Regions from separate parts of the Paenibacillus sp. W2I17 genome, predicted to be linked through region 1. Evidence: riboswitches for the same ligand, from Rfam matches in the RefSeq annotation. Region 1 holds a riboswitch; each other region holds the start of a gene.
What was found. A riboswitch is a leader RNA that binds a small molecule or an ion and turns the genes downstream of it on or off. The one in region 1 is predicted to bind thiamine pyrophosphate.
Positions count from the first base shown of each region.

Region 2: linked by a shared signal. The riboswitch ahead of tenA (thiaminase II) and the one ahead of QF041_RS02385 (thiamine phosphate synthase) in region 1 are both predicted to bind thiamine pyrophosphate.
Region 3: linked by a shared signal. The riboswitch ahead of QF041_RS18375 (ABC transporter substrate-binding protein) and the one ahead of QF041_RS02385 (thiamine phosphate synthase) in region 1 are both predicted to bind thiamine pyrophosphate.
Region 4: linked by a shared signal. The riboswitch ahead of QF041_RS15965 (ABC transporter ATP-binding protein) and the one ahead of QF041_RS02385 (thiamine phosphate synthase) in region 1 are both predicted to bind thiamine pyrophosphate.

Region 1 is NZ_JAUSXM010000001.1:515,627-520,210, reverse strand. It holds gene QF041_RS02400 (thiazole synthase) at 1-504, opposite strand, end outside; gene thiS (sulfur carrier protein ThiS) at 507-710, opposite strand; gene thiO (glycine oxidase ThiO) at 707-1,879, opposite strand; gene QF041_RS02385 (thiamine phosphate synthase) at 1,897-2,592, opposite strand; TPP riboswitch at 2,786-2,895, opposite strand; gene QF041_RS02380 (ABC-F family ATP-binding cassette domain-containing protein) at 2,971-4,521, opposite strand.
Region 2 is NZ_JAUSXM010000001.1:1,042,665-1,047,248, forward strand. It holds gene QF041_RS04640 (nucleotidyltransferase domain-containing protein) at 1-928, opposite strand, end outside; gene QF041_RS04645 (CD3324 family protein) at 1,097-1,363, opposite strand; gene tenA (thiaminase II) at 1,796-2,458, opposite strand; TPP riboswitch at 2,572-2,668, opposite strand; gene QF041_RS04655 (endo-1,4-beta-xylanase) at 2,875-4,584, opposite strand, start outside.
Region 3 is NZ_JAUSXM010000001.1:4,119,058-4,123,641, reverse strand. It holds gene QF041_RS18385 (ABC transporter permease) at 73-831, opposite strand; gene QF041_RS18380 (thiamine-binding protein) at 831-1,121, opposite strand; gene QF041_RS18375 (ABC transporter substrate-binding protein) at 1,346-2,386, opposite strand; TPP riboswitch at 2,608-2,720, opposite strand; gene QF041_RS18370 (NAD-dependent epimerase/dehydratase family protein) at 2,866-3,621, opposite strand; gene QF041_RS18365 (VOC family protein) at 3,639-4,025, opposite strand; gene QF041_RS18360 (DUF2798 domain-containing protein) at 4,200-4,584, shown strand, end outside.
Region 4 is NZ_JAUSXM010000001.1:3,601,493-3,606,076, forward strand. It holds gene QF041_RS15955 (S-layer homology domain-containing protein) at 1-787, opposite strand, end outside; gene QF041_RS15960 (radical SAM/SPASM domain-containing protein) at 1,053-1,928, opposite strand; TPP riboswitch at 2,147-2,249, shown strand; gene QF041_RS15965 (ABC transporter ATP-binding protein) at 2,411-3,175, shown strand; gene QF041_RS15970 (ABC transporter permease) at 3,165-3,995, shown strand; gene QF041_RS15975 (ABC transporter substrate-binding protein) at 4,056-4,584, shown strand, end outside.

The DNA of each region.
Region 1 (4,584 bases):
AAGGTTATAGGGATTGATGATGCCTCTGCCAGCTCCGATGGGAGAAGCGCCAGGCATTACAGCATGTACGCCAAGCAATTGTAGCCTTTTGGCCAGAATGACATCATCTGAAATATAAGGCAATACTGTGAAGCCCTTTTCAAGCAAAATTTCGCAAGCCTTGTACGTTTCAATCGGATCTGGGAGCAACGTCATTCCATCTCCAATGACTTCGACTTTTATCATATCACAAAGTCCTGAAGCCCGTGAAAGCTCGGCAATCCGCACCGCCTCTTCCGCAGTGGAAGCCCCCGCCGTATTCGGAAGAAGTGTGTATTTGTCCAAATCCAACGTATCCAGGAAATGCTTCTGATTACGTTCCTCCAGATTCAGACGACGAACAGCAAAGGTTAAAACTTCCGTTTCAGATGCTTCCACAGCCTGACTTTGCACTTCCAGATCCGTAAACTTGCCTGTTCCGAGCAACAATCTGGACTCAAACGTATATTTACCAATGTTCAACATCATCAACCGCCTCCTACAAAATGTACAATCTCAATTCGATCGCCTTCTCTTAATGCCGTTGACTCATGATACTCACGCGTTAAGATATGCTTGTTCAGCTCAACAACTACAGTCTTGACTTGCAGGTCAAAAGATTGGAGCAATTTATCCACACGATTCAATCTGTCTTCAATCTCCATCCGTTGACCATTAACGATGATATTCACTGCACCACTCCCTTTCTGTTCAATCGCTCAGGGCTCAGCGCCTCAATTCCGAGTTCTTCTGAGCTTTTGCCAGCGAGCAACTCAGCGATAAGCCTGCTTGTTATCGCACTAAGCAAGATACCGTTGCGGTAATGTCCAAAGGCGGCGAACAGGCCCGGTATACTCTTGCAAGCACCTATATAAGGCAGTCCATCTGGAGTTGCCGGTCTTACGCCTGCCCACGCTCGTATAAATTGTGCTTCTTTCATCCCAGGCACCCAGTGGGTAGCCGCTGTTAGCAGCTTCTGAACACCCTTTACAGAAACGTTCAGATCCGTTCTGCCTGGCAAACTGGTTGCCCCGAGCCAAACTTCGCCATTGGCTTTGGGAACAATATAGATATCCTCTGCATACACCGTTCTGTCAGGTCTGTACCCTGCATGTTCATCTGAGAACTGAACGGCGGCTATTTCACCTTTTACCGACCACACAGGCAAGCTCAGATTTACATGTCTCATCAACTCTTCACTCTGTAATCCAGCCGCTATAATGACATGTTTGCATTTCATCTCACCGATCGATGTGGTGATCCCCTGCACGCCGTGTTCGTTTGCTTGCACACGTATATCCTGTATGTCCTCCATAACCCGTGCTCCCAATGCTTGAGCGGATTCAGCATATGCCTTCGTTAGACGGACTGGAAGAATTTCACTCTCGTAAGGTCTGTAATAGGCTCCATACGTATCTCTGTTAAGCCATGATGCCTCATGTTGTACAACGGAACTATCCCACCACACCTCATCAGCAGAAGCAGACAAAGCAGACTTCCGATTGTCCTTATAACTACTTAATTCACTGTATGAACGAAAAGGAGTTAGGAATCCCTGGCGTTGCAGACCAACCTCTACCTTGCTGAGTGTAGCCATTAGTACCTTTTGCTCATGAAGTAACTGCCTGCTCTGCCTGGCGAGCTTAGCCATCAAAGGATGAGCAAAATCCTCACTATCTGCCGCCAGCATTCCAGCCGCTGCGCAAGAAGTGCCTCCTGCAATCGCCGAACGCTCTACCAACAGTACATCCTGTCCAAGGGAAGCAAGCTCATACGCAATGGCACATCCAACAACGCCTCCGCCTACAATAATCGTTTCTGCATGAATCTTATCCGGTCTATCAGTAATGATTTTTTTCATCCTCTCATCTCCTTGATTCAGCGGCTCAGACTTTTTGTAGCAACGATAGCCTGCCTTAATAATGCAGCCGACCGATCCGGGGAATCGCTCGCCCATACATTCGAGATCACAGCGGCTCCCTGTGCGCCTGCGGAGCGAATCGCATGAATGTTTCCCGGCTCAATGCCCCCGATCGCAATGACAGGAATGGAGACACCAGAGCACACTTCAGCCAGAGCATATAATCCTCTTGGTTCAAGATCAGGCTTACTGTTGGTTGAGTAGACATGCCCGAAGAAAAGGTAATCGGCTCCCCGTTCTTCAGCGATTTTTGCCTCATCGATTGAATGAACAGATACACCCAGACGAAGTCGCTGCACATTGCTTCTAACAGCAGGGTTATAGTTACGTATCGCATCTTGCCCCCAATGTACACCGCCATAGATGTCATTCTGTGGTGGCAGTTCTGAACCATTGATAACGATGCGACAAGATGGAACGCCAACGCTACGCAGACTTTCAGCCCAACCGATCTTGTCTTGCCATGAGAGTTGTTTCTCTCGTATATGGATGTAGTTCACCCATGGCCAAACGTCCTTTGCAGCTTTTACAAAAGATCCTTGATCCCCCGTACCCGTAGATACAACATGCAATTCAAATGATTCGTGAACATGTTCATGAGAAATTACCGTACTGTTCATCTCCTTCCAGGCGTGAATGCTATGAAAACACAAAAAAGCCACTCCCGTAGGGGAGTGGCTGCGTATTAATTATAGGACCAGATGACTGACTGATACATACAGTTCATTTCGTGCAATAAAGCTATAGACCTTATAGCCATAACGTTATACACGCAACTGCATGTTTCAATTCGTTAAGCAGACGGTTGAAATCCTTTTCAGTTGCCGTTTGCTCACGTCATTCACTGAAACGCGCTCGCCACTTCCCTACGCTGGTATGATCCAGATCAGGTGCAAAGGGTCCAGAATCGCATTCTTCCATCTCAGCCGCATCGTGCGGCCCCCCTAGTGTTCATATGAAGTTGTAGCCTATATTACCATAGACGGATTTTTTTGTCACCGTCATTTCTGTTAAACATTGTCTTGAATCGTCTAGTTTTTCTCAGACCATTCTTCGACATTCCATGTTTTGGTAACCCAACCCTCGTAGAAATCAGGTTCATGAGATACAAGTAACACCGTTCCCTTGAATTCTTGCAAAGCACGCTGCAACTCCGCTTTGGCTGTGACATCGAGATGGTTTGTCGGCTCATCGAATAAAATCCAGTTGCTTTCACGCATCAAGAGTTTGCATAAACGAACCTTGGCTTGCTCTCCACCACTCAGCATGTTAAGCGGACGGGTAATGTGCTCATTTTTCAACCCGCAGCGTGCCAGATGACCCCGGACCTCATTCTGGGTCAAATGTGAAAACTCATTCCAGACATCCTCAATCGGCGTGATATTTCCAGCACGGACTTCCTGCTCAAAATAGGCCGTTTCGAGATAATCTCCCAAGAAAGTCTTTCCACTGAGTGGAGATATTTTTCCCAGGATGGTTTTCAACAGCGTCGATTTACCCACACCATTACAACCTACGATGGCAATTTTCTCACCACGTTCAATTGTCATTGTCATCTTAGGCAGCAAAGGATACGTATATCCAATTTCAAAATCAATGCCCTCAAAGACCGTTTTGCTGCTCGCACGGGCATCCTTGAATTTGAACGTTGGTTTAGCTGCTTCATCTGGACGATCAATACGTTCAATTCTGTCCAGCTGTTTCTCCCGGCTCTTCGCTCGACCTGAAGTTGAAGCACGTGCCTTGTTACGCTGAATGAAATCTTCCTGCTTCTTGATGTACTCTTGCTGCTTCTCGTATGCATCAATATGCTGGGCTTTATTCATATCAGCCATCTCGAGGAACTTGTTATAGTTCGCTGCATATCTCGTTAATTTGGCAAATTCCAAATGATAAATGACATTTACGACTTCATTCATGAATTCCGTGTCATGGGAGATTAAGAGAAACGCGTGTGGGTAGTCCTTCAGGTAACGTGACAGCCATTCAATGTGCTCTACATCCAGATAGTTGGTCGGCTCATCCAGTAAAAGAGCTGTAGGTTTCTCGAGCAGAAGCTTGGCAAGAAGCACCTTGGTACGTTGTCCACCACTTAGAGCTGCGACATCTCGATCCAGACCAATTGCGGATAAACCAAGACCATTGGCCATCTCTTCCACTTTTACGTCAATCAGATAAAAATCGCCCTGTTCCAGTTGTTCCTGAATATCGCCCATCTCTTCCAGCAACTGCTCCAGCTTATCTGGATCTGCATCTGCCATCTGGTCCGTAATATTCATCATTTCTTTTTCCAATTCAAGCAACGGAAGGAATGCATCCTTAAGCACGTCACGAATGGTTTTGCCTGGCGTAAGCTTCGTGTGCTGATCCAGATATCCATAACGGACCTTAGGTGTCCATTCCACTTTTCCACTATCTTTAAGCAATTTACCGGTAAGGATGTTCATTAATGTGGATTTACCCACACCATTGGCACCAACAAGTCCTACGCGCTCTCCGGCAAGTAAACGAAACGATACATTTTTAAATAACGTGCGATCTCCAAAATTGTGACTTACGTTCTCTACTGACAATAAACTCATAAGATGAGGTTGCTCCTATCTATTAGACATTACTTTTGTTATATTGTTCCGAAACCCTATTCT
Region 2 (4,584 bases), 530 kb from region 1:
GATCATATTTCTTGGTTCCTTTCTCCATGGCCATTTCATCAAGATATCCGTGTGCTCCAAAGGCCGAAAGAAAAACGTAGGAAGCATCGTTCGTTGTAACACTGTTCAAAATTTTATTACGGTAGTTGCACCACAGTTCTTCGTATGTTCCTCCAAGATTATCAAAGGTCGGAACCGGTTTAACAATGAAGTTATCACACATTGTGTTATGTAACCTCGTAACACTATTCAACATATTAAAGGATGTTATTCGAATATCTTCAATGGTATGAGCTTCGATGATTGACACGTATAAGGATTCGAGATTATCCGGAACATAGCGAAACGAACGTATCTCTTCCAAATATCGCTTGATCCCTCGTTTGATGCACGTGTTATTCATACTCACCAAGGCATTGACTAGATTATACAGAACCTCAGCAGATGCATATCGCACTGAACCGATATCTTCACTAAGCATCGTATCGCTGTATGCTTGCTTAGCCAGGTCGATCCATTTATTTGCTCGATTAAGACACGCTTCTCCTATCGGTTTTGCAAGTGCATCAAGAGCTTTTTGCTGGAAGTCTTTCAATTTCTCCAAATCCTCAGGCTTAGCATAGTAGAGTACTTTAAGCTCGGTTAGGCTCGATACGTTGGGACTCTCCAAGGTGGATTGCTCTTGTATTCTTGAATCCCATGGCGTGCAATAGATATCATATCCAACGTCGTCCAAGATGAAGCAATCGGATATTTTCCATCCCTTTTCTGTATTATTAATGATAATTAAATCAAGATCGCTCTTCTCGTGAAAGTCACCGGTGCTAAATGAACCAGTAAGCCCAATAATGGCGATATCGTCTAGAAAATCTCTTTTTACGCGTTCAATCACCATGTTAATGAGCAGTTCATTTTTGTCCAGCAGCTTCTTCTTTATGATTTCGTTCATTCGTTACACCTCTTCGTATGATCCGGCCGTCCTTCATCACAACAACCTTAACTTAAGTCTATCGACTTAGGGGTACGGTTACTATGTATAAGTTGATTTAAGTCATCTTTGCACAAAATCCGCTAAACCGTCGATGCGACGAGTTAGCGGATTTCATTAGTTCCTTGATTAGTTCTTTGTATAGACTATTTTCTTTATGCTTTCGCAGGACAAGAAATACCGATCCGCCAACTCCTCTATCCTGACTCCATTGCAGAATAAGGATTTAATCTCAGCGTTTCGAGCAGAGACCCTGCTCTTGCTCTCTGTTTTCTCGCCCCATTTTAGGTGTGCCTCTTTGGGTTTTGGGATATAAACCAATTCCCCTTGAACGTATTCTTGAATGATACGTAACAATTCTTCCGGAAAAATAGACTCGGCTTTTGAATATTTCATGGGCCTCACTCCTTATTTAATAGATCAATAAGGTGCAAAGCCAGTTAGTAGAATATTACGATTCGTCGTTGGCAATGTGATTATTCCCGGGCTCTATGCAAAGCATTGCCATATCCTTCACTGGCTTTGCATAGAGCCGTGCATGTAAGAATCCTACCCCGATTGTTTTCAATAGCCTCACCTCCAGAAAATAGATAGTTGCTATTTGCTTATTATATCAGAGCTTGTTGTTCAAATGTTTAATCATGTATTTTTGGGCTGACACGTTCTGATTATTCGCTGTACTCACCTCGAATATTTGTTCGCTTTGCGTATTCTAGTTATTTTCCATATATACTCATTGCATCACCGCACTCCCTATTCAATTCGAGCTTTTATGTCCTCTTAATGTTTATGGACGCTGCTCTCTAATTGAATTAACTACCAGTGAACTTAAGGCTCCAGCCTCCATGACATCTCCCAAAAATCAAGCTCAAAGCGACTGCACATCACGAAAATATCCTCCATCCGTTGGTATGTTCCCTCGCTACAGCCTTCTAATAGCTTATCCGTTAACGTCACTAGGGATTGATTGTTGCTGTTGTATTCAGAGGAAGCATATCCTGTGATCCACTCTCCATAAAAAGGATGATCAGCTGCACCTGGCTTTTGAGCAAGGACTTGACCAATCTCTGCATAGCTCCATGAGCAGGCTAGAATGGATACAAGTACTTCTGCTATGCCACCCGCTTGGGAAACAGAGAGCATATAGTTAGTATAGGCTGCATTTTTCAGTGCAGGTTTTACCTGAAAAACATGATCCTCTGTAATTCCTAATCGCTCCATATAAGAACGGTGAATTTTCATTTCACCATTCAGGATGTTATCTACGTTTTTACTAAAAAACTGCATCAATTTGGGGTCATGCGACTTGACGATACCCAGTGCAAATACGCGGGCATAATCGAACAGGTACAAGTAGTCTTGCAGCAAATAATAACGAAATTGTTCAACCGGTAAGGAACCATCTCCGATCCCTTTAACAAAGGGATGCTCAAGACATTCATTCCACACAAGCTGTGCTGCCTGATATAGTCTCTCTGAAATAGTCAACATATGTTCCTCCAATTCATAATGTACGTATTTAAAAACAAAAAAACGAAACATCCATAGGATGTTTCGCAGATAAATACACTAAAACAAGGGGGTTCGCATGAGCTACCCAAGTACAGCGTTTCATCGTTGCATCCCTACGTTGGCATTATCCAAATCAGGTAAGGTCGGTTTACACCCTCTCAGCCGGTTAAGGCTCCCTCGCAAACGGTTGTATGTAGTTGATTACTTTCTTATCCACATAAAAGAAAAAATAACATCCATTTAGTATATCAAGGGCTGTTAAATATAGTCAAGGCAGATTGTATCGCCCCTCATCACCTTTGGTGACGTATGTAAACGATGAAAACCATCACAACAATGGTTGAGTTTTAGCCACTGTTATGATGGTTTCTATTCTTGCAACTACTACGAATGGTTTAATGCCCGAGTTTGTTCTTTCCGACAAAAGTGAGTATTCCGTACTGGGAAGTGTTTCTCCAGCTCTCATTGGTCGTATCATTCCATTTAGCTACGCTCTGCTTACCTCCGCCCTGGTTGTCGTTAATTTGAAGCTCGAAACCGAGAACATTTCCTGTTTTGGGCATCAGTGAATGTAACTGGATTCGGGCTTCTACGAGATATCCTTTATTTGTTTTCTTCACAGCACTTACAAGGCGTCCAGGTGAGGCACCCCCTGCAAAGGTTCCCACATTGTCTGCACTGATTCTGAACTGGGCATCATCATATTGAAAATACGGTGTGCGCTGGTGATTCTCGTCCAGGAAAATCTCAACCGAATCCTGATCCCATGGGTTGATACTATCTGTGATGATGTTTGGATCAGTGACGTCGATCAGCAGGTATAGATACTCACCTGACCACATAGCGCGAGCCACTGCCTCTGCACCTTCGCTCTGGTTCAACCGTTTTACTTCAAATGGTGCAGCCTTATTCCATGATGTGTCTTTCTTCCCATCAATCTGAACAATCCCTTGCACAGCTTGTGCAGATTTGGGCATAGGGGCAAGCTGAATCACGCCGTATTTGCTTGTATCCTGTTCCTGAGATTGTGTTCGATCATTCCAGTACAGTGGATTATAAGGTTGTGTCCCACTTGAACCGCCATCAGTCACACGGATATCCAATCCGGCTTCATATTCTGATCCGACTTGGATACCACCCCACGGAATGGACAATTCAACCTGATATCCGGCTTTGGTCTCGCGTACACGATATGAACGCTTCTCCACGCCCTCAGCTTTGCCCGACCGCTTAATGATTACGTGTCGGTCATCTGCTTCATATGAGGTGGTCTTGCCATTATTGAGGTCAACAAAGATATCTACTCTGTCATTCACATCTGTCTTTGCATCCTGAACATCCACAAGGATATACAGGTTACTATGATCCCATAAGGTGCGGAAACTGGCTGATCCCGAAGAGTCACCCTTCAGTGGAGTAGACACCGCTTTGTTCCAGAGCGGATCTTGTGACTGTTTTTTGATATCCGGTTTACCCGAAAGTGAGACGGCTCTCTGCGTCAACACAGGCAAGCTGGATTCATCCACGAGTCCCCAGTATGCTTTTTTGGCCTTCAGGGCTGAATCAAACAGCATAGCCTGGTTGTTGTAAGACTTCTCATCTTGGAGTCCCCATAAGGTAACAGAAGAAATGTGATCTTTGTGTTTTTTGTACAAATCCAACAGTTCCTTATATCGATACGCCTGCTTTACCGCGACTTCATCGGACATCTCTTCACCAAATGAAATCCCGCTATCAACATCCAGTTCCGTGATCTGAATATCCAATCCAAGTTCGGCGAACATGTTGATTGTTTTTTCAATTTCCTTGATGGGCGGGGATTCCAGGTTATAGTGGGATTGTAAACCCACACCATCGATGAGCCCTTTCTCTTTCAGTCGTTTGACCAACTTATACATATGCTCTCTTTTCTCAGGGATTTCCGTGAAGTATTCGTTGTAATATAATTTGGCATCCGGATCGGCTGCACGAGCGAATTCATAGGTTTTCTCAATGTAATCCGGACCGATTAGTTCATAAAAAGGACTTTTACGTAAACCGTTGGCATCACCATTGCTATCCGCAATCGCCTCGTTTACCACATCCCAGGCATAGATCTTACCTTT
Region 3 (4,584 bases), 3.6 Mb from region 1:
CAGGCTGGACTTGTTCATCCTGTTGCCGATTCATATGGTCATCACTTCCTAATATACAGATTACTTGCTTTACTACCGCTTCTGTGGCCGCCAGCGCACGAGCAGCTTCTCCAGCAGGGCAATGAACAGGAAGAGCAGCAAGCTGAGCGCGACAATAATCATGATCGCCACGAATAGGCGGTCCGTACGATAAGCCGACTTTTGCAGCATCATATAATAACCAATACCCTTGTCTGCACCAATCCATTCGGCGATGATGGCACCCATCACGCTATAGGTAGCGGCGATTTTGACACCGGAGAACACGGATGGCAGCGCATGGGGAAGCTCCAGCTTCCAGAAAATCTGATGACGTTTCGCACCAGCCATGCGCATATAGTTCATCATCGCTGCATCTGTACGGGTCAAGCCGTCCATAGCCGCCACTGCAACGGGGAAGAAACAGACCAGGATGATGGTAATCAGCTTGGGCAACAGCCCGAATCCGAACCAGATTAACAGGAGCGGCGCGAGCGCGATAGTTGGGATATTTTGACTAAGAATAAGTAGAGGGTACAGGGCCGACTTGAGAAAAGGAACCAAATGCAGCACCATTGCAATCAGTAATCCAACCGCTGTTCCAGCCGCGAATCCAATCAGCGTTAACTGAATGGTTGCGGAAGCGTGCATACCAAGTCGTTCGGCCTGGGTTGCCGCTTCGCGGGCGATGTCGGATGGTGCAGGCAGCATCCATTTCTCAATATGGAAGAGGGAGACGGCTCCCTGCCATATCGCTATAAAGAGAATAACCGCCACAATGGGCGGCCATACACTTTTGAAATAGGCAGGCATTAGCGATACTTCTCCGTCAGGGTATCCATGCTGAAGCCAGTAGGGCTATGGGCGATTTTGATCTGGGAGATGATGCTTGGGCTGCCAGCCTCCACAAGTACCTCGTGCATTTTACGTACAACTTCCAGCAGTTCCTCCAGTTCACCTTCCATCGTGGTGTCGAGCGCGTTCACCTGATATTTCAGGCCGGATTGCTGAATAACTTCAATGGCGCGATCAACGTAAGGATAAGAGTTCTCGCCATTTGGCGTTTTCGGAATAACCTGAATGCTAAGTAATGTGCTTGCCATGAGAGATCACGGCTCCTTTCGTGATATATAAAATGAACTAATGACTGTTACACTTGCCACTTCGATGACAGAATAACCTTCCAATCGCTGTTATCCCCAGATTTTTTTGATTCCCTTTCTCTAAAGGGAAAATCCGGTGATAAAGGCGACCGCTTCGCTTTTTCACGTTATTTCTGTCCTCTCCGTCCTCGTGTAAATATTAAGTTCGTTTTATATGAGAAATTTTATTGGGGTAAGAACTCGTTTGTATATGCCTTGCTCACATCGATCTGTTCATCAAGCAGTTTTTTGCTAAACATCCAGTCGGTGTAGTTCTGCCACACTTCCTGTTTTTGCTCACCCCAACGCGGGGCGTCATCCGTGTATTTTGGACTGAGCCACTTCTGGCTTGCCAGTACGAGGTCTTTATCCAGATCCGGTACGGCCTTGATCAGAATGTTCGCTGCGTCTTCGGGATGATCAATTGCGTATTGATACCCTTCGGAGGTGGCTTTCAGGAATGCTTTCACCAACTCGGGGTCGTTTTGGATCGTCTGCTCGTTGGTTACGAGGACAGGCGTGTAATAATCCAGTGCATCTGAATAATCCTTCACATATAACATGTCGATTGGTTCCCCGCGCAGTTCGGCTTCAATACCCGTCCATGCGTAGAAAATCCATGCAAAATCAATGTCCCGTTTTACTGCGGTGAAAAAGTCGGCGTCACCCATATTAATGTTTTTCACTTTCGATACATCGGCTCCGTCGCCTTCCATAATGGATTGCATCACGGCTTCTTCGACTGGGGAACCCCAACCGCCATAGGTTTTACCTTCAAAATCTTTCGGTGATTTGATATTCCGATCTGCCGGAGCAGCGAACCCGGATGTATTATGCTGAATAACTGCTGCAATGGAGACGAGAGGAACACCCTGTGTGCGGGCTTGAGTTACACTCTCCTGATAACTTACGCCAAACGGTACTTCATTGGAGGCGACCATCGTATCTGCGCCACCGGCGCCTGGTTGTACAATCTCCACGTTCAAGCCTTCGGCCTTATAAAAACCTTGATCTACAGCCGCATACAGGCCGGTATGATTCGTATTTGGTGTCCAGTCGAGCACCACTTTAATATCTTTCAGGGCGGCAGTGTCACCTTCGTTGCTGCTTTCCGTATTTGTGTTGCCGTTCTGCCCAGCTGGGGCAGCTTCTTTGCCACCACATGCGGCTACAGTCACCATAAGCACGCATAAGAGCAACAATCCCATCGTTTTACGCCATTTCATCTGTGGTTCTCTCCTTCGGTATGTCCGGCCAATTGGCACGGGGTACTCCTTGGCTTCATATCAAATCATCTTGCATAAATCGACAGATTTATACCAGTTGAGATCTGGATAACGTCACTTTTTTTAGCTCTCTGGCTATATAAAAGAACATTAAAAAAGCGTCCCGTATTCCGGGACGCGTGCAGGCGTTAGAGAGGTGGCGTTCAGCCATAGGGCTGTGCCATTTCGATATACTCCGATTCCTACGCTGGCATGATCCAGATCAGGTCTAAGGGTTAGTATCTTGGTGGGATACACTCTCAGCCGGCCAATTCCGACTCCCCTGGGAAACTATGAAGTTACGGGCATTACTAGGTGTAATTATAGGCCAGCGGGTGGAACGTGTCCAGTCAGGAACTGGATGGGGACACGTATGAATTAATCAAGAAGGCCATTATACATATGTGTATCAGCCTGTTTAGATGTGTTATTTTCAATAATTATCGTGGCGAATCATATAAGGAAATCTGGCTGAGTGCAAAAGCATCGGATTTTGGGGCATAACCTACCTGTTTCTGAGTGGTTTCCAGATTCAATCGTTTAAACCGATTATTCGAGATCCCATGCAGTATGGTGAAAGGCTCCAGATTGGTAGCTGTAATGGCTTTGAACATCAAATCACACAAGTCAGCCGGACTAATATACGCGCTCATATCCCTTGCTTCCAGCGCTGGTCCGTCCGGTTGAAAATCATCATATGCACCTATACGTATTGCTACACTTTGTAAACCTTCGGTATACGCAAAATAGGAAGCGAGCGATTCTCCAAAACATTTGCTAACCCCGTACAAATTCCGTGGGCGTGTTGGCATGTCCGGATAGACTTGAGCATCAATGGGATACCCCTCAATCGTCTGTGCACTGCTCGCCAGAATGACTCTTTGCACACCTTGGTCCTTAGCTGCACGGAATACATTAAATGTACCTTTGATATTGATGTCCAACAACGATTCAAAGAATCCGGCATTCGGGGAAGGGTCTCCCGCCAGATGTACTACCACATCCATGCCTTCGCAAGCATGCTGACAGGCTTCAGGGTCTGTCACATCCAGTGTCATGATCTCATGGTCGGTTTCTTGATACGTATGCAGTCTGTCGATATTCAAATCTGTTAGTCGCAGGTGATATGCTTCTGACAAGTGTTGGGACAAGTCCCTTCCAATTTTCCCGGCTGCGCCGGTAATTAAAATGTTCATGAAATCAACTCCAATTCTTAGCGCTGGAAGAACTCAATCCATTCCTTTTCAGGTCCATAGATGAAGAAATAGCGGTAACCGTTAGGCAGTGTAATAATCTCTCCATCAATAAATTCGGCCTCGGTGGCTTGGATGCGTTTGTACTCAGAATCAAGATCGTCCACGTGGATCGCAAAATGGTGTACCGTACCTTCGGAAGGCAGCTTGTCGCTGTATCCTTGAATTAACTCAATCTCAGTCTCATTACTTCCATTGAAGCCAAGGAAGGCGAGCTGAATGACGCCGTTGGTATGGGTTACCCGGTCTTTCAATTCAAGACCAACAATCTCCGTATAGAAACGCAGCGTGGTCTCCAGATCACGCACAGCAATGCCGACGTGGTCAATGCGTTTTTGAAAACTCATAATCCAAATCCTCCTTATACCATGAATCTTTCTACCATTTTAAGGGATATCATAGGGCTGTACTACATGGTTGTCAAATCCGGTTTTAATTTGGGAAAATCATAATTGTTCACAGAATGTTCACTTATGTGGAGGGTTTCCTCATCTCTATAATTACGAAGGTAAACAGAGAGGATGAGAGAATTGCCAACAAGCAAGAAGGAACAAATTATTTTCGGATTAATGATGTGCACAGGAATGGTCTTGATCATGATGTTCTTCAATCTATGGCACAGTGGGTTACTCGGTAAGATGTCCCCGCTTGAGATACTGCTTCAATTCATAGTATGTTTTGTCATCGCGTTTCTGGTGGAGTCTTTCATCGTTGGACCTATAGCGAGAAAGATTGCTTTTTCCTTGCCCTTTGACAAGTCCAACAAGATTATGGGTGTGCTTGCTATATCATTTTTTATGGTGATTGGCATGGTTCTGATCATGTCCTTGTATGGAATGATCTCGGCATATCTTGCGGATCAATTAAGTGGGTCATCCGTACTCCGTACGTATCTCCATACCATTG
Region 4 (4,584 bases), 3.1 Mb from region 1:
CGCTATTTCCCTTACTGTTACCTTCAGAAGGTTTTGCTGTTTCAGGTTTTGCTTCATTTGAATCTTCAGTATCAATCTCTGTCTTGGCAGGAGCCATGTAACTATCATATGTAGACTTATTTATCACAAACTCATATGCAAGTCTCGCTAGCGCCTGTCGATCTGCTATGCCTGATGGATTAAATTTTACTGTTCCATCTTTTTGGACTAATCCTTTGATAAAACCAGATTGATAGGCTAGTGTTACAGAATCTTTCGCCCAGTTGGATACTTGACCCAAATCTGAGAGTTGTGGTTTGGATGTTTGACTCGTTAGATCTTGATTGTCCCAACCAAAGGCTCTAACAAAAAATACAGCCAACTCTTCTCTTGTCACATTTTTATTAGGCGAGAAGCTATCTTTGGAGGTACCTTGAGCAATTCCAGATTTGACAAGTGCACCTACATATCCGGCATACCACTGATCTTCCTTTACATCTCTGAATTGACTTGCTTCGACATTATCAGGCTTTAAATTAAGCGCACCGACCATAATTTTTGCTAATTGAGCTCGTGTTACCGAATCGGAAGGTTTAAATGTCCCATCAGTAAATCCTGTGAGTATTCCTTGTTCTACTAATTTGGTTATTTCTGTTTTGGCATACGAATTATCAATATCAGTAAAAGAAGTTTTAGATGTAGCCACTTCTGCCGATACAGATAAATTGATAGATAACATAGAAACAATCAGAGACGTAGAAAGCATTAACGATAGTTTGTGATTAAACTTTTTCCATTTTGAATTCAAAACTAAAACACACTCCTCAGTAGGCTTCTGGTTGGTAAATCCACTAATATATGAATCTTTAGAACTAATACACCTCCTAATCAATAGGATAATAATACCATGCAAATTCATAAAAACAAGATTAATAAACTATGATTTTACAAAAAAGTTGTTATCCTGAATTGATTTCAATTCTTATTATCTAAATAATTTCGCAATAAAGACAAAACGAACCTACCGAAACAAATATTTTCGGTAGGTTCGTTTTTAAGTAAATTTATATATTCTAGGCTCCAAATCTCTGACGATAACCGCACTTTCGACACAACTCTTCCACAGCTTCGCGCTTGGAGAAGCCATATACCAGATTGTTCGCTCGCTCACCCTCAATAATCTCCGAGAATGACTTCTCGTGCACGTTACCCAGGTTAATCACACCCTCGCCATCGAGACAGCATGGAACCACCGTTCCATCTACAAGCACAGCTGCCTGACTACGCAATGCATGGCAGAAGCCTTTGCCGTCATCTTCAGGTGCATCCAGACTTGGCCACTGGAACTCATGGTCCTGATTCAGGTATACATTCGGGGCAATTTTGACCCCGCTGCCTGGAACTACTTTTTCCTCAATGCGGAAATCCAGATTGAACTCACGTTCCAATACTTCAAGGGTCTCCCGATTTCGATTCATCTGAGCATTTGTGAAGTTATCCTGCGTCAGATTCCAAAGTCGGAATGAGATGATGACATTGTGCTTAACGGCCTCGTGTACAAAGGACAAAATATGACGCAGGTATCCGTCACGGTCTGTTGAACCTTCATGCCCATCGAAGCTGTGCAGGGAGAAATTCATCTGCCGCAGCGCCGGTTTGCCAAGCAATTTATGCTGAGTCTTGGGCAATAGTGTACCATTCGTTGTAATGTTCACCTTGAGTCCCTTCTCATGTGCGGAATCGAGCAACAGATCTATTTTGGGATGCAACAAGGGTTCGCCTTTGACATGTAGATAAATATGATTGGTGTGTGGTTTAACTTGTTCCAGTATATTGTTGAAGACTTCAGGGTCAATGAATCCTTTGGCACGCTGCGTCTGAGGACAGAAGCTGCACGCCAGATTACAGATACTTGTGATCTCAATATATACTTTTTTGAACGTTTTCAACTCGGGTCCCCATTCTGCCTAGGAGGGAGAACAATCCCACCTGCATTTTGTGATCCGGCCTATACGGGCCATCCCTATTATATCGGGTTCATGAGCCGAGGTAAATTGTTCAGTTGTTCGGGTCTAACTCCAAGTTCATCTCAAGAATTCTATTATACTGCCTCTTTACAGTTCAGGTTCGAGTGATATATGCTGAACACATAACTGCATATCTTGAACTTTTGCACTAGGGGAGCCTTGCGGCTGAGACGAATATGACTATTCGGACCCTTTGAACCTGATCTGGATCATACCAGCGGAGGGAAGTGGAGCGGCCTTTTAGTAAGCGGAATTCTTTCATGTATATGTGAAGATAAATTGCGGATCTAACTTACAGACCCACTCATTTCTCCGGAAATGGGTGGGTCTTTTTTTGTTCCTTTTGCAGAGTATAGGATGCCATTGTTATTGCAGCAGTCTGACATCAAGGGGGTGAGGATCAGATGAATAACCATGTAACCATTCACAACATAAGCTTTGCTTTTCCCGAAAAAAGGGATTTCCCCGTGCTCTCCAATGTGTCGCTTCAGGTTCAACAAGGAGAATTTGTCTCGCTCATCGGCTCCAGCGGATCAGGTAAAAGCACGCTCTTCAAGCTGCTCGCAGGCTTGCATGAGCCAACCGTTGGCACCATCGATATAGCTGATGTACCGCAAGGGCAACGGCTCGGACGAGTCGCTTATATGCCGCAGAAAGATCTGCTGTTATCCTGGCGAACCGTCATGGAGAACTGCATGCTGCCTGCCGAGTTGGCACCAGGCCGACAGGACAAGGACAAGTTACGGGCCAACATCCTAGCTGGGTTGGCAAGGTTCGGCCTGTCGGGTTATGAACAGGCCTATCCAGATGAGTTATCCGGCGGAATGCGACAGCGGGTGGCATTGCTACGTACCTTGCTTACAGGCGGGCAGCTCATGTTGCTGGATGAACCCTTCGGTGCACTCGACGCCTTAACCAAACGAGAAATGCATCGCTGGTTGCTGGAGCTGTGGGAGGACTTTGGACAAACCGTGCTGTTCATTACCCATGACATCGAGGAAGCCCTGCTGTTAAGTGACCGTATCATTCTGTTAACTCCAGGGGGGCAAGGTCAGCAGTTGCGGGAGATAACGGTTCCTTTACCACACCCAAGGCATTCGGACATGATCTACGAACCGGCTCTCGTGCAGATGAGGCAACAACTGGAGGAACAATTACATGCAAAATGATAGAGCTGAGGTTAGCGTTTGGACGTGGTGTTCAAAGTGGCTCTCGAGGTCGTTTTCCCAATATGGTCTGTTTATTCTGCTCATGTTCTTATTACTGGCGATCTGGGAAGTGATTGTGCGTATGGGATGGGTGCCCTCCTTCATCATTCCTGCACCCACGGCTATCGCAAGCTCACTGGTTGAGCATCGTCATCTGCTGCTGACCATACATCTGCCTGCTACCTTCATGGAGGTTGCTGTTGGTTTTGGCTTGTCCATAGTGACTGGAATTACGCTGGCAACAGGCATGCATATGAACCGGTCGATTGAAAAGGCCTTGTATCCCTTCATCGTAATCAGTCAGACCATCCCGCTGATTGCCTTGTCCCCCGTATTTATCCTGTGGTTTGGTTACACGTTGTGGAGCAAAGTCGCCGTGGTGTTCCTAATCGCGTTCTTCCCCATTGTGGTCAGTACCTACGATGGACTCCGCCAAGGCGATCCGGAGCAGCGTGAACTGCTGCTCACCATGGGCGCCAGCAAGTGGGATATTTTTTGCAAACTCCAGGTTCCGCTGGCACTTCCCTCTTTTTTCTCGGGGTTAAAGATGTCTGTGGTGTACTGCGTGGTTGGTGCAACGATTGGGGAATGGCTTGGTGGCAGCAAAGGTCTCGGATACTTCAGCCGTCGTATGTCCAGCAACATGAACACGGATGCCATGTTTGCAGCTATTGTGCTGTTATCCCTGCTGGGGATCGTTTTGTTTGCACTGATTGCCTGGCTGGAGAAACGGTTTAGCATACGGCGGCATGGACATGGAGGCAAAAGAAAAGTTGGATAATACTTAGACAGAAATTAGATGTAAATACAAATCAAAACGATGAAATGAGGAACTTCATTTATGAATAACAAAGGTATCTACTCCCTGCTTCCCATCATGCTCATTAGCCTTTTGCTGATCGTCAGTGGATGCAGCACCACGAATACCAGCAATAACACGCCAACAACAGACTCTGCAACTAATGCACAGCAAACAGATCCGTCTGCAACCAAACCAACATCAGACGCCAAAGATAAACTGTCCATCATGCTCGACTGGTACCCGAATGCAGTACACTCCTTCATCTATGTTGCTCAAGAAAAAGGGTACTTCGCAGACCAAGGTCTGGATGTCGAAATTCAGATGCCTGCCGATACCAATGATTCACTCAAACTTGTTGCTGCCGGTAAAATTGATCTGGCCTTAAGCTACCAGCCCCAAATTTTGCTCGCTCGTGGTGAGAACATTCCTGTACGTTCCATTGCTGCTGTTGTTCGCCACCCGCTTGTGCATCTGTTGACCGAAGCAAATGGCAACGTGAGCTCACCCAAAGATCTTGAAGGAAAAACTGTCGGTTATTCTTCGATTCCGCTGTATGAAGCGATGGTTC